DNA from 2 places in the Mesorhizobium sp. C264A genome. Region 2 is predicted to be linked to the other one. Evidence: riboswitches for the same ligand, from Rfam matches in the RefSeq annotation. Region 2 holds a riboswitch; the other holds the start of a gene.
The links. Region 2 has a riboswitch for S-adenosylmethionine ahead of NKL04_RS21165 (O-succinylhomoserine sulfhydrylase). Riboswitches for the same ligand answer to the same signal wherever they lie in the genome.

Region 1: linked by a shared signal. The riboswitch ahead of metX (homoserine O-acetyltransferase MetX) and the one ahead of NKL04_RS21165 (O-succinylhomoserine sulfhydrylase) in region 2 are both predicted to bind S-adenosylmethionine.

What each region holds. Positions count from the first base shown of each region.
Region 1 is NZ_JAMYVY010000002.1:2,002,860-2,009,783, reverse strand. It holds gene NKL04_RS28900 (gamma-glutamylcyclotransferase) at 1-464, opposite strand, end outside; gene NKL04_RS28895 (DUF2125 domain-containing protein) at 589-1,587, shown strand; gene NKL04_RS28890 (sugar kinase) at 1,711-2,634, shown strand; gene NKL04_RS28885 (prephenate/arogenate dehydrogenase family protein) at 2,642-3,577, opposite strand; gene hisC (histidinol-phosphate transaminase) at 3,582-4,691, opposite strand; SAM riboswitch at 4,818-4,895, shown strand; gene metX (homoserine O-acetyltransferase MetX) at 4,956-6,125, shown strand; gene metW (methionine biosynthesis protein MetW) at 6,122-6,736, shown strand; partial or broken gene NKL04_RS28865 (DUF1330 domain-containing protein) at 6,744-6,924, opposite strand, start outside.
Region 2 is NZ_JAMYVY010000002.1:427,299-434,222, reverse strand. It holds gene NKL04_RS21180 (Hsp33 family molecular chaperone) at 1-460, shown strand, start outside; gene apaG (Co2+/Mg2+ efflux facilitator ApaG/CorD) at 647-1,039, opposite strand; partial or broken gene NKL04_RS21170 (ceramide glucosyltransferase) at 1,262-2,411, shown strand; gene NKL04_RS21165 (O-succinylhomoserine sulfhydrylase) at 2,423-3,613, opposite strand; SAM riboswitch at 3,671-3,748, opposite strand; gene NKL04_RS21160 (2'-deoxycytidine 5'-triphosphate deaminase) at 3,889-4,983, shown strand; gene NKL04_RS21155 (ABC transporter substrate-binding protein) at 5,085-5,855, shown strand; gene NKL04_RS21150 (hypothetical protein) at 5,872-6,321, opposite strand; gene araD1 (AraD1 family protein) at 6,349-6,924, opposite strand, start outside.

The sequences.
Region 1 (6,924 bases), 1.6 Mb from region 2:
AGCGTGTTGAGCACATAGTCCTCGTTGTTTCCGGACTGGCCGACGGCGCCACGGATAACACCTGCCGCATGCGCGGGGTCGAGCCCGCCGGCATACTGCTCATGCTGGCGGTCGACGATATAGGCGACCGCTTTCACTCTCTCTCCCGCAGCCGCCCCATTCCCGTCGAGGCTGATATCGAGCACACGCTCGAGGTAGACGCTGGTCACCAATTCGCGCTCGCGCAGATAGGTCAGCACCTCATCGCGCAGCTCGCCGGGCACGCGAAAGGCCAGCCCGATGCAGGAGCCCCCACGGTCGAGGCCTAGCACCAGGCCCGGCCGCTGGCGCGTGCCGCGATGCACGAAGGAATAGACGCACAGCGACCGGCGGTAGCCGTAAAGCCGCGCGCGGCGGGTCTCCACATGCGCAAATCCCGGCCGCCAGATCAGCGAGCCGTAGCCAAAAACCCAAAAATCGCCCATATCGCCAAGCCTGATTGCACGAGAGTGACGCCGCCGCATCGGAATCGGTGCTCTTCTGTTCTTTTTGCTTGTTGCGTAAGCCACAGTCCACCCGCAACACGCCCGCGTTAATGAAAGCCGCAGCATGACGTCAAGTGACGAGCGTCCGTCGAAGTTTCGCCGCCGGCTGATGTGGCTCGCTGCCTTGGTCGTTATGCTGTTCGGCGTCTACAGCGCGGTCTGGTTCTATGTCGCCGGTCGCGTCAGCAGCGAAGCCGACAAGGCGGTGGCCTCGCTCAAGGACAAAGGCATCGAGGCCGGCTGCGCCAACCTCACCGTCAGCGGCTACCCCCTGCGTTTTGCCATCTCCTGTGACAATCTGGCTTACGAGGACGACGCCAGGAACGTTGCCGCCTCGGCAGGCAGCTTCAACTTCGTTGCAGAACTCATCCGGCCTTTGTCGCCTGCCGCCGAGTTGCGTGGGCCACTGCGGACCTCGGTGCCCGGGATGGCGCCGCTATGGATCGATTGGGACAATCTGCAGGCCAATGCCAAGCTCTCCTGGCCCTTGCCACGCAGCATTTCGCTGCAGGCCGAGAGCTTGTCCGGCCAGACCGATCCGGCCGACGACACCGACCCGGTTTCACTGTTCAGCGCCGGAACGGCGGCGGGCGAGTTGCGGCCGGACGGTCAGGACCTTGGCTATACCGGAAGCTTCACCGATCTTGAGATCGACGCCGACGCGATCGGCGGGCGCGTGCTGCCGCCGCTCGACGGCAGCGGCGACGCGACGCTGAAGAACGGCGTCGCGCTGATGAAGACGCAGGCCAGGAGCCTGCGCGGCCAGGCGGTCGGCATCCACAAGCTCGATCTGTCGTCGGGAACCGCGCGCATCACCGTCTCCGGCCCGGTGTCGGTCGACGCCAACGGCCAGGTCAATGCCGACCTGACGATCAAGCTGCAGGATCCCAAAGCCGTGGCGGCAATCCTCGCCACCGCAATCCCCGAGCAGAAGAGCCAGATCGAGCAAGGCTTTGCCGGTCTGGCGCTGCTCGGCAACGAACCGTCGATGCCGCTCAAGGTGGTGAAGGGCAAGGTCTCGCTCGGCTTCATTCCGCTGGGCAAGATCAAGCCGCTCGATTAGAGCAATTCCAGGAAAGTGTGAGCGGTTTTCCGTCCGGAATTGCGTTAAAACAAAGAGATAGAGCATGATCGCAAAGAGCGGGAATGGCTTTTGGGGAGAGATCATGCTCGAGCAAGCCGACGCATGAACCGACCGGTGAAACTGCTGAGCGTTGGCGCGCTGACGCTGGATACCATCCTGCGCGTCGAAACCCTGCCCACGCATCAGGGCAAGTTCATCGCCTCGGACGGGATCCAGATCGCCTCGGGCATGGCGACAAGTGCTGCCTGCGCCGCCCGCCGTCTCGGCGCCGAGGTGTTCCTGTGGGCAAGTGCAGGTGGCGATGCCGTCGGCGACCAATTGCTGGCCGGCATCGAGGCCGAGGGCGTCGATTGCGGCTTTGTCCGCCGCGTCGAAGGCGCCCGCTCGGCGCTGGCCGCGATCCTGGTCGACGCTCATGGCGAGCGCATCATCGTGCCCTTCTACGACCCAAAGGCGCAGGCCGACCCCGAGGCGGTGCCTGTCGCCGATCTTTCCGGCTTCGATGTCGTGCTGGTCGATGTGCGCTGGCCGGGCGCCGCCGCTCTTGCCTTGACCGCCGCGCGCAGCGCCGGCCGTCCCGCCATCCTCGACGCCGACACGGCGCCGGTTGAGGTGCTGGAGCGCCTGCTGCCGCTGGCATCGCACATCGTCGCTTCGGAGACGGCGGCACGCATCGTCTGCGGCCATGCGCTGGACCCCGAAACCGCCTGCGCCGACCTCGCCAGCCGCACAGACGCCTTTGTCGCGGTTACCGGCGGAGCCGCGGGAAGCTGGTGGCATGACCGGTCCGCCGGATGGGTGCGCCACATCGCGGCGCCGAAGGTCAAGGCGGTCGACACGCTGGCCGCCGGCGACGTTTTCCACGGCGCCTTTGCCGTTGGACTTGCTGAGGCCATGCCGGTCGAGCACGCGTTGCGCTTTGCCAGCGCGGCGGCCGCGCTCAAATGCCAGCGCTTCGGCGGCCGGCTGGGCGCGCCGGACCGCGCCGAGACAATGGCCATGGTCGCGGCGACCTGGCGCGTCTGAAACAGGTTTAACTTTTCACCGGGTGCTCGATCGCCTGGCGGCCGAAGTCCGGCACGTCGATGTCCTGGCCGGCTTCGATGATCGAGCGTCGCACGGCGCGGGTCCGGGTGAACAGGTCGAACAGCTTGTCGCCGTCGCCCCAGCGGATCGCCCGCTGCAGCGAGGCGAGGTCCTCCGAAAAGCGCGCCAGCATTTCCAGGATGGCATCCTTGTTGTGCAGGCACACGTCGCGCCACATGGTCGGGTCGGAGGCGGCCAGACGGGTGAAGTCGCGGAAACCGGAAGCCGAATATTTGATCACTTCCGACTTGGTCACCGATTCCAGATCGTCGGCGGTGCCGACGATGTTGTAGGCAATGATGTGCGGAAGATGCGAAACGATGGCCAGCGTCATGTCATGATGCTGCGGGTCCATCGTGTCGATGTTGGAGCCGCAGCGCCGCCAGAATTCCGACAGCTTTTCCAGCGCGGCCGGATCGGTTCCCGGCAGCGGCGTGAAGATGCACCAGCGGTTTTCGAACAGCTCGGCGAAACCCGCATCCGGGCCCGATTTCTCCGTACCCGCCAGCGGGTGTCCCGGAATGAAGTGCACGCCGTCCGGCACATAGGGCTGCATTTGCGCAATGACGGAGGCCTTGGTCGAACCGACATCGGTGAGGATGGCGCCTTTTTTCAGCGCCGCTGCGATCTCTTGCGCCACCTCGCCCGACGATCCCACAGGCACCGAGACGATGATCAGGTCGGCGTCGCGGACCGCTTCCCTGGCGCCGGTGGTGTAGCTCTCGCCAAGACCGAGCTCCTTCGCCCGCGCCAGCGTGGCCGGGCTGCGCGTCGCGATGGCGACATGGCGGGCCAGGCCCTCGCGGCGGATGATTCGGGCCAGCGACGAGCCGATCAGGCCGATGCCGACCAGCGCGATCTTTTCAAACATCGGTAATGTCATTGTTTCAGCTTTTCAGGAATGTCGTGAGGGCATCGATGACGCCGCGATTTGCTTCTTCGGTGCCGACGCTCATGCGCAGCGCATTGGGAAAGCCATAGCCGGTAACGCGCCGCAATATATAGCCGCGCTGGGTGAGGTAATCGTCCGCCGCCTCAGCCGAATGCCTCTTGTCGTCGGGAAAGTGGATGAGGACGAAATTGCCGACGCTGGGCGTCACGCGCAGCCCAAGCTTCGTCAGTTCTTCATTCAGCCAGGTAAGCCAGGTCTCGTTGTGCAACGAACTGCGCTCGACATGGGCGCGGTCGCGGATGGCGGCAATGCCGGCCTCGATCGCTGTTGCGTTAACGTTGAAAGGGCCGCGGATGCGGTTGATGGCATCGACGATGTGCAGTGGGCCATACATCCAGCCGATGCGCGCGCCGCCAAGGCCAAGCTTGGAGAAGGTGCGGGTCATGACCACATTCTGTGCGCTGCCCGCCAGCTCGATGCCGGCCTCATAGTCATTGCGCCTGACATATTCGGCATAGGCCGCGTCGAGCACCAGAAGCACGTTGCCCGGGAGAGCGGAATGCAGGCGGCGGACCTCCTGGAACGGCAGATAGGTTCCGGTCGGATTGTTGGGATTGGCGAGGAAGATGATTTTGGTCCGCGGCGTCACCGCGGCCAGGATCGCGTCGACGTCGGCGCGTTCCTCGGTTTCCTTGATCGTCACCGGTGTCCCGCCGGCCGACTGGATGTAGATCTTGTAGATCATGAAGGCGTGTTCGGTGATGATGGCCTCATCGCCGGCCGCCAGATAGGTCTGCGCCAGCAGGCCCAAAATCTCGTCGGAACCGTTGGAGCAGATGATGTTTGCCGGGTTGAGGCCATGCACCTCGGCGATCGCCTCGCGCAGCCGGCGGGCGGTGCCGTCGGGATAGACATCGAGCTTGCTGGCCACTTCGCGCGCGGCCTCGATCGCCTTCGGCGACGGGCCGAGCGGGTTCTCGTTCGACGACAATTTATGGACCTTGGCGACGCCGGCCGGTGCCGTGCTCTTGCCCGGCACATAGGCGTCGATGTCCATAATGCCCGCGCGGGGCGTCGGCCGTGCCTTGTCCGCTGTCTTGTCCATGCCGCAAATCCATCGAGAATGCCTCCGTCCGGAGGCCGCAGCGGAAATACAAGCCGTAGCCGCGAATGTCGAGAGGCGGGCAATAGCTGGCCGTTGACGCCGGGCCGCACGAGTTCTAGAAGAACGCAACAGTTCCGTGGTGATTTGGCCGGTCGGCTTGCAGCCACGTTAAACAACTCGCTAAAGGGCCGTTTGCGTGACGTAACCGGCTTTGCGATCGCATTGCCGGTTTTTTATTGCCTGACGGCGGGCAAGGAGAGTCACATGGCCGCGCTCCGCGCTACAAAAACCAACAACGAGGCCGACAACCCGTCGAGCCCTGTGTTGCGTTTTGGCCCTGACAAGCCGCTGAAGCTCGACGCCGGCACGCTTTTGTCGCCGTTCCAGATCGCCTACCAGACATATGGCGCCCTCAACGATGCCCGCACCAACGCCATCCTGGTCTGCCACGCGCTGACCGGCGACCAGCATGTCGCCAGCACCAATCCGGTGACCGGCAAGCCCGGCTGGTGGGAAGTGCTGATCGGTCCCGGCAAGATCATCGACACCAACCGCTTCTTCGTCATTTGCTCCAACGTCATCGGCGGCTGCCTCGGCTCCACCGGTCCGGCCTCGACCAATCCCGCCACCGGCAAGCCCTACGGCCTCGACCTGCCAATCATCACCATCCGCGACATGGTGCGGGCGCAACTGATGCTGGTCGACCATTTCGGCATCGAAAAGCTGTTTTGCGTGCTCGGCGGCTCGATGGGCGGCATGCAGGTGCTGGAATGGGCGTCATGCTATTCCGAGCGCGTCTTCTCGGCCCTGCCGATCGCCACAGGCGCACGCCATTCCTCGCAGAACATCGCCTTCCACGAGGTCGGCCGCCAGGCTGTCATGGCTGATCCGGACTGGCATGGCGGCAAATATTTCGAGCACGGCAAGCGCCCGGAAAAGGGGCTCGCCGTGGCGCGCATGGCCGCCCACATCACCTATCTGTCGGAAGCCGCCCTGCATCGGAAATTCGGCCGCAATCTGCAGGACCGCGAAGCGCTGACCTTCGGTTTCGACGCAGATTTCCAGATCGAAAGCTATCTGCGCCACCAGGGCATGACATTCGTCGACCGCTTCGACGCCAACTCCTACCTCTACATGACCCGTTCGATGGATTATTTCGACCTCGCCGCCGACCATGGCGGCCGGTTGGCAGATGCCTTTGCCGGGACCAAGACCCGCTTCTGCCTGGTGTCCTTCACCTCGGACTGGCTGTTCCCGACCGAGGAGAGCCGCTCGATCGTGCATGCGCTCAACGCCGCCGGCGCCTCCGTCTCCTTCGTCGAGATCGACACCGACCGCGGCCATGATGCCTTCCTGCTCGATGAACCCGAACTGTTTGCCGCCATCAAGGGCTTCATCGGCTCGGCGGCCCGCGCAAGGGGGCTCGCCTCATGAGCGTCAATGGCAGCCAGCGCGTCGACCTCGAAGTGGTGGCCAACCTGATACCGCCGCAGTCGCGGGTGCTCGATGTCGGCTCCGGCGACGGCCTGCTGCTCGAACTCCTGCAGGAGACCAAGCAGGTCGACGGCCGCGGGCTGGAGCTGTCACAGCGCGGCGTCAATGAATGCGTGGCGCGCGGTCTCTCGGTCATCCAGGGCGATGCCGATACCGACCTCGAATTCTATCCGGACAAGGGTTTTGACTTCGTCGTCCTGTCTCAGACGCTGCAGGCGACCCGCAACCCGAAGCTGGTGCTCGACGAGCTGCTGCGAATCGGCAACCGCGCCATCGTCTCCTTCCCCAATTTCGGCCACTGGCGGGTGCGGCTGTCGCTGTTCGTCAAGGGCCGGATGCCGGTGACCGCGGACCTGCCCTATTCCTGGTACGACACGCCCAACATCCATTTCTGCACCATCCGCGACTTCGTCAATCTGGTCGAGGAACTCGGCGCTTCGGTCGAGAAAGCCACCGCGCTCGACGGCAACGGCCAGAAGATCGGCCTGTCGATGCCATGGTGGTTCTGGAATTTCTTCGGCCAGCAAGCGGTGTTCTTGCTGAAGCGGTAGTTTGCCCCTATTCCAGCACGTCCGTCGCCTTGTGCGGGTGCTGAACGCCATCGGCGATGATCACATCGGCGTGGGAGTTGTCGGTGCGCAAGGCCAGAATCTCCCGATAGGCTGATGAATCGTACCAGCCCTACGCATGCGCCCTGTCCGGAAACTCGATGACGATCAGATGCCCGGGCCATTCGTTT
Region 2 (6,924 bases):
GGCCAAGCTGCTGACGCCCGGCCCCGGCGGTGCGCGCGAGCAGTGGCGCGCCGGCGGTATCCTGGCGCAGTTCCTGCCGCAGTCACCCGAGCGCATGCGCGTGCCCGACATTTCGGGCGGCGACGGCGATCCGCGTGACGTGACGCAGGAGCCGGCCGACAATTCGTGGCGCGAGCTGGTGGCGCTGCTCGGCACCATCGAGCCGACCGAGCTGATCGACCCGACCATCGGCGCCGAGCGGCTGCTCTACAGGCTGTTCCACGAACATGGCGTGCGCGTCTTCGGCGGCGTGCCGGTCGCCGACCAATGTTCCTGCTCAAGGGACAAGATACGCGGCATCCTCGAGGGGTTTTCCGCGCAGGAGATCAAGGACAGCACCGAAGATGGCGGCATCCACGTCGCCTGCGAGTTCTGCTCGAAGCAGTACGACTTCGACCCGGCGGAGTTTGCAACTCAGTAGCATCTCTTCCTTCTCCCCGTTCACGGGGAGAAGGTGCCCGAAGGGCGGATGAGGGGCAGCGCGAACTTTGGTGAATGGCCGCGCATAGCCTACGTCATGTGCGTGGAAGATAACCTCATGAGTCCGGCGGCGCCCCTCGTTGCACTGCCGGGCATTCCTCCCCGTATAGAGATGGGGAGAAAACCCCTAATTCACCGTCCGCCGCGTCCCCGGCAGATCCAGCGAAAACGCGGGAATAGCGACGTCGAACGTCTCGCCCTTTTTGTTGCGCATGGTGTAGTGGCCGACCATGAAGCCGGAGGGCGTCGAGAGCGGGCAGCCTGACGTGTATTGATAGCTGTCGCCGGGATTGAGCTCAGGCTGGTCGCCGACCACGCCGGCGCCGCGCACTTCCTCGATCCGGCCGCTGCCGTCGGTGATGTGCCAGTAACGCGACATAAGCTGCACGAAATCGTCCGACTGGTTGTCGATCGTCACCTGGTAGCCCCAGACATAACGGTTCTCCGCCGGGTCCGAGCGGTCCTCCAGGTAGAACGGTCTGACCTGCACTTCGATGTTGCGCGTGACGGCGCGATACATGGGCTGCTCCGGTTGCGCGGCAAGGAACATTTGTCGCGCTATGCGGTTTGATACGCGCACAACGGCATGTCCTGCCAGCCTCAAAGCGGAGGTGCCGACAAACAATGTCATTTAAGTGACACATGACAATGTTGGTGTGCGCAAACCTTGCCGGCGACTCAAGGCCCATCTGTCGACTGACAAAGCAGCCGCGAGCGGCCTTTCCGGAGTGACCAGATCTCGATGGAACCAGCTCTCACAGCCGCCTTCGCCTCCTCCGCTTTGCTTCTTTCCAATCTCGCCAGCATCCTGCTTGCTTCGTCGAAACTGCAAGCGCGCCGTCTCATCCCCCCGCCGTCCAACGAGCAGCCACCGGTCTCGATCGTCGTGCCGTCGCGCGGCGTGGAGCCGTTCACACAAGAGACGCTGCAGCGAGCCTTCTCGCTCGACTGGCCGCGCTACGAACTGATCTTCTGCGTCGCTCACGCCGACGATCCCGTCGTCAAACTGATAAACAGGGCGATCGTCCTGTTTCCCAACGTGCCGGCCCGGCTGCTGATCGGCGACGACCGCGTCAGCAGCAACCCGAAGCTCAACAACTGCGTCAAGGGCTGGGAAGCGGCGCGCAATCATTGGGTTATTCTGGCGGATTCCAACGTGCTGATGCCTAGGGATTACGTCCAGCACCTGATGGCGGCCTGGCGGACCAATACCGGGCTTATCTGCTCGACGCCGATCGGCTCGCGGCCGGAAGGCTTCTGGGCCGAGGTCGAATGCGCGTTCCTCAACACGCTGCAGGCGCGCTGGCAATATGCCGGCGAGGCGCTTGGCCTCGGCTTTGCCCAGGGCAAGAGCATGCTGTGGAACAAGCCGATGCTCGATACCAATGGCGGTATCCGCGCGCTGGCCGCCGAGATCGCCGAGGATGCTGCTGCAACCAAGCTGGTCAACGGACTGGGCCTGCGCGTCAATCTCGTTGCCTCGCCTTTCGAGCAACCACTGGGGCAGCGCCGACTTGCCGACATCTGGTCGCGTCAGGCGCGCTGGGCGCGGTTGCGCCGCGTCACTTTCCCGCTGTTTTTCGCACCCGAGATCCTGACCGGCGTCGCCGTGCCGTTGGCGTTGGCGCTGGTGGCGGCAGCAAGTGCCGGCATCAGCCTGCCGGCCACGGTGTTGGCCGTGCTGGCGGCGGCCTACATTCCCGAATGCGCGCTGGCCGCGGCCAAGGGCTGGCATCTGTCGCTGCGCATGGTCCCGGCGATGATGGTCCGCGACATGATGCTTCCCGCCATCTGGGCGCGCGGCTGGCTGAGCGGCGCCGTCGATTGGCGGCAACACCATGATCATCGGCACCAAGACGGCCGAGCTGGAAGAGGCTTCGTCGGGAGCGTGACGCCTCGCGGCCTACCCGGCTGCCTTCAGCGCCTGCGCAACGTCCTCCAGCAGATCGTCCGTATCCTCAAGACCGACCGACAGCCTGAGCGTTCCCGGCCCGATGCCAAGCTCGGCGCGAGCTTCGTCGCTGAGGTTCTTGTGCGTGGTGGTCGCCGGATGGGTGATCAGGCTCTTGGCGTCGCCGAGATTGTTGGAGATCAGCACGATGTCGAGCGCGTTCTGCAAGGCGAAGGCCGCCTGCTTGCCGCCCTTCACGTCGAGGCAGATCAGCGTCGATCCGCCCGTCATCTGCTTCTTGACGATGTCGGCCTGCGGGTGGTCGGCGCGGCCGGGATAGATCACGCGGGCGATTTCCGGCCGTCCTGCCAGGAAATCCGCGATCTTGGCCGCGCTTTCCGTCTGCTGGCGCACCCGAACCGGCAGCGTCTCCAGGCCCTTGAGCAGCGTCCAGGCGTTGAACGGCGACAGGCTCGGGCCGGTGTGGCGGAAATAGTCGTGCAAATTCTCGTCGATCCATTTCTTGTCCGACAGGATGATGCCGCCGAGACAGCGTCCCTGGCCGTCAATGTGCTTGGTCGCGGAGTAGACGACGATATGGGCGCCGAGCTGCAAGGGCTTCTGCTGCAAGGGCGTGGCAAAGACATTGTCGACGATCAGCCTGGCGCCGATCGAGGTGGCGAGCGCCGCCACCGCTGCGATGTCGACCACTTCCAGCGTCGGATTGGTCGGGCTTTCCAGGAAGAACAGTTTCGTGTTCGGCCGCACCGCCTTTTCCCAGTTGGCGATGTCGGTGCCGTCGACCAGCGTTGCCTCGATGCCGTATTTCGGCGCCAGCGTCTCCACCACCCAGCGGCAGGAGCCGAACAGCGCGCGCGCCGCAACGATATGGTCGCCGGCCTTGGCGCTGCACAGGAGCGCTGCCGTCACCGCAGCCATGCCGGACGCCGTGGCGCGCGCATCTTCGGCACCCTCCAGCGCGCACATGCGCTTTTCGAACATGTCGACGGTAGGGTTGGCATAGCGCGAATAGATGAAGCCCGGCTCCTCGCCCTTGAAACGGGCCTCGGCAGCCTGCGCCGTCTCGTAGACATAGCCTTGGGTGAGGTACATCGCTTCGGACGTCTCGCCGAACTGGGAACGCAGCGTTCCCCCGTGCACGAGTGCGGTCTGAGGTTTCCAGTTACGCTTCTTGGTGCTCATCGCTTTTGTTCCAGACACAAAAAAACCGGCCGCGAAAGTCGCAACCGGTCCATATGGCCTTGCGGCCCGACGGTCCTTTAGCGACTTGTTTAACGTGGCTGCAAGCCGACCGGCCAAATCACCACGGGATAACGACCCTTTAGACCTCACCTGCGCTTGCGTCAATTGCCGGCTTCATTAAGAGGTTTGTACTAGGCAGGTTCCGCAACAATATCCAGCGGTTTTGCGGCAAGAACCTGCCACAAAGAGACCGACCTTGGAGCGGAGCCAGCCTTTTGCGGCAGACAGGCATTCTTCCCGATCAGGACATTTCCGCGCTGTTTCAGTCCGGCGCGCTGAAGTCGCCGCGCGCGCTCGATGTCGACCAGGTGCAGCCGGCGAGCCTCGATCTCAGGCTCGGCGACAAGGCTTTTCGCGTGCGCGCCTCCTTCCTGCCGGGTCCCGATCATCTGGTGGCCGACAAGCTTCACCGGCTGAAATTGCACGAATTCAGTCTCGCCGAGGGCGCGGTGCTGGAAACCGGCTGCGTCTACATCGTGCCGCTGCTCGAAAGCCTGGCGCTGCCCGCAAACGTGTCGGCCTCGGCCAACCCGAAGAGCTCGACCGGCCGGCTCGACATCTTCACCCGGGTGATGACCGATCGCGGCCATGAGTTCGACAAGATCGCCCCCGGCTATCACGGGCCGCTTTATCTCGAAGTCAGTCCACGCACCTTCCCGATCGTCGTACGCGCCGGATCGAGGCTGTCGCAGATCCGCTTTCGCACTGGCAACGCGCTGTTGTCGGAGGCAGAACTGAACGAATTGCACCGCGCCGAGATGCTGGTGGCGACCGAGCCGCCCAACATTTCCGGCGGCGGCATTGCGCTGTCGATCGATCTTGACGGCGACCAGAACGGCCTGGTCGGCTATCGCGGCAAGCATCACACCGGCTTGGTCGATGTCGACAAGCGCGCCGCCCAGGATGCCGTCGATTTCTGGGAGCCGCTCTATAAGAGCGGCGCCGGCGAACTGGTGCTCGACCCGGACGAGTTCTACATCCTGGTCAGCCGCGAAGCCGTGCACGTGCCGCCGCTCTACGCCGCCGAGATGACGCCCTTCGATCCGCTGGTTGGCGAATTCCGTGTTCACTATGCCGGCTTCTTCGATCCGGGCTTCGGCCATTCGGCCTCAGGCGGCACCGGCAGCCGGGCGGTGCTCGAAGTGCGCAGCCACGAAGTGCCGTTCATCCTCGACCACGGCCAGATTGTCGGCCGGCTGGTCTACGAACACATGCTGAAGCGGCCGCAGGCGCTTTACGGCACCGATCTCGGCTCGAATTACCAGGCGCAAGGCCTCAAGCTCTCCAAGCATTTCCGCCCCGCCGGCTGAACCTTCGATCACCGTCAGGCAAAATACTTGCCTGCGCTGCCTCACCATGCTTGGCTGCCTTTCGGTGGCCGGCAAGAGAACGGCGCGCAAGGGGAACCAAGATGCAGATTTCAAGATGGATCATATCGGCAGCGAGCGCTGCCATGCTGGTGATATCGGCCGGCTCGCTGGCTGAGGCGCAGGAGAAATTGAAGATCGGCACCGAGGGCGCTTATCCGCCCTTCAACACCATCACCGCGGACGGCAAGATCGAGGGCTTCGACATCGACATTGCCAATGCGCTGTGTGCGCAGATGAAGGTCGAGTGCGAGATCGTCACCCAGGACTGGGACGGCATCATCCCGGCGCTGCAGGCGAAAAAGTTCGACGCCATCATCGCCTCGATGAGCATCACCGAGGAGCGCAAGAAACAGGTCGCCTTCACCAACAAATACTACACGACGCCGCTGGCGCTGGTGGCGCCGAAGGACAGCGACCTCACTTCCACCGAACCGGCAGCCCTTGCCGGCAAGACGGTGGGCGCGCAGGCCTCGACCACCCAGGCCGACTATGCGCAGGACGCCTATGGCAAGGCCGGCGCCGAGGCGAAACTCTACCCCACCCAGGAAGAGGCGATCACCGACTTGCAGAACGGCCGTCTCGACGCCGTCATCTCCGACAAATTCGTGCTGATGGACTGGCTGAAGAAGGCGAGCGACGGCTGCTGCAAGCTTGTCGGTGACGTCAAGGGCACCGAGACGCAAGCCGGCATCGCTGTCCGCCTGGAGGACACGGCACTTCGCGACAAGCTCAACGCGGCGATAGACGCCATCGTCGCCGACGGCACTTACAAGAAGATCCAGGCCAAGTATTTCGATTTCGATATCTATTGAGTCCCGTCCGCCGGCGTCAGCCGCGAAAGAGATACGATTTCGCGGCGCCAAGGCAGGCATGAAAATGGCCGATAAACAGCAGTTCGCGTGCGGCCAAACGTTTCCTGCCCCAAAAGCCTTCGGTCAGTTTGACCTCGTCGAGCGAAGCGTTTGAGCCGCGCTTCAACGGGAACAACTGCTTGTCGAGGCAACCGAGGACATGGGCCTTGGCGGAGTCGATGCCGCAGACCTTGCCATTGTTGTTCAGCCTGTCGCCGCGAAGCGCTGATGTCATGTGATCCGTGTTGCGCATCAGAAAGCTCACCTGGGCTTTCGAATAGCCGGTTGCTAGAAGACGGCTCGTCATCGCCAAACGGGCTTCACGATAGGACTTCGGGCTGCACTGGCCGGCGCTAAAGGCCACCGACGGTTGGGTCAGGAACAGGGCCACGCCCGTGAACACAATGACAAGCCGCATTCCGTTCATTTCCGGCTCCCGAATTGTGATGCTGCCTCAAAGCGCCTTCACCGCCACCTTAACCGGCTGCTCAATCTCCAGCGGGTTGCGCAGCGGCAGGCCGAAATCCGCGGCCTCGATCTCGAAAACGTCGCCGGCCTGAGTCTTGATGCCGTCGGCAAAGGACAGCGTCGCCGTGCCGAACATGTGCACATGCACGTCGCCCGGCTGGCGGAAGGCCGAATATTTGAAGTGATGATGTTCGAGATTGGCGATTGTGTGCGACATGTTCGCTTCGCCCGACAGGAACGGCTTTTCCCACAGCAAATTGCTGTCGCGATAGATTCGCGATGAGCCCCTGACGTCGGCCGGCAGGTCGCCGATCAGGATTTCCGGCCCGAACGAGGCGTTGCGCAGTTTGGAATGTGCCAGGAACAGATAGTTCACCCGCTCGGTAACATGATCGGAAAACTCGTTCGACAGCGTGAAGCCGACGCGGAACGGCGCGCCGTCGTCGCCGATGACATAGATGCCGGCGATTTCCGGCTCCTCGCCGGCGTCCTGCGCAAAGGCCGGCGACATCAGTGCGGCGCCCGGCGCCACCGCCATGGTGCCGTTGCCCTTGTAGAACCA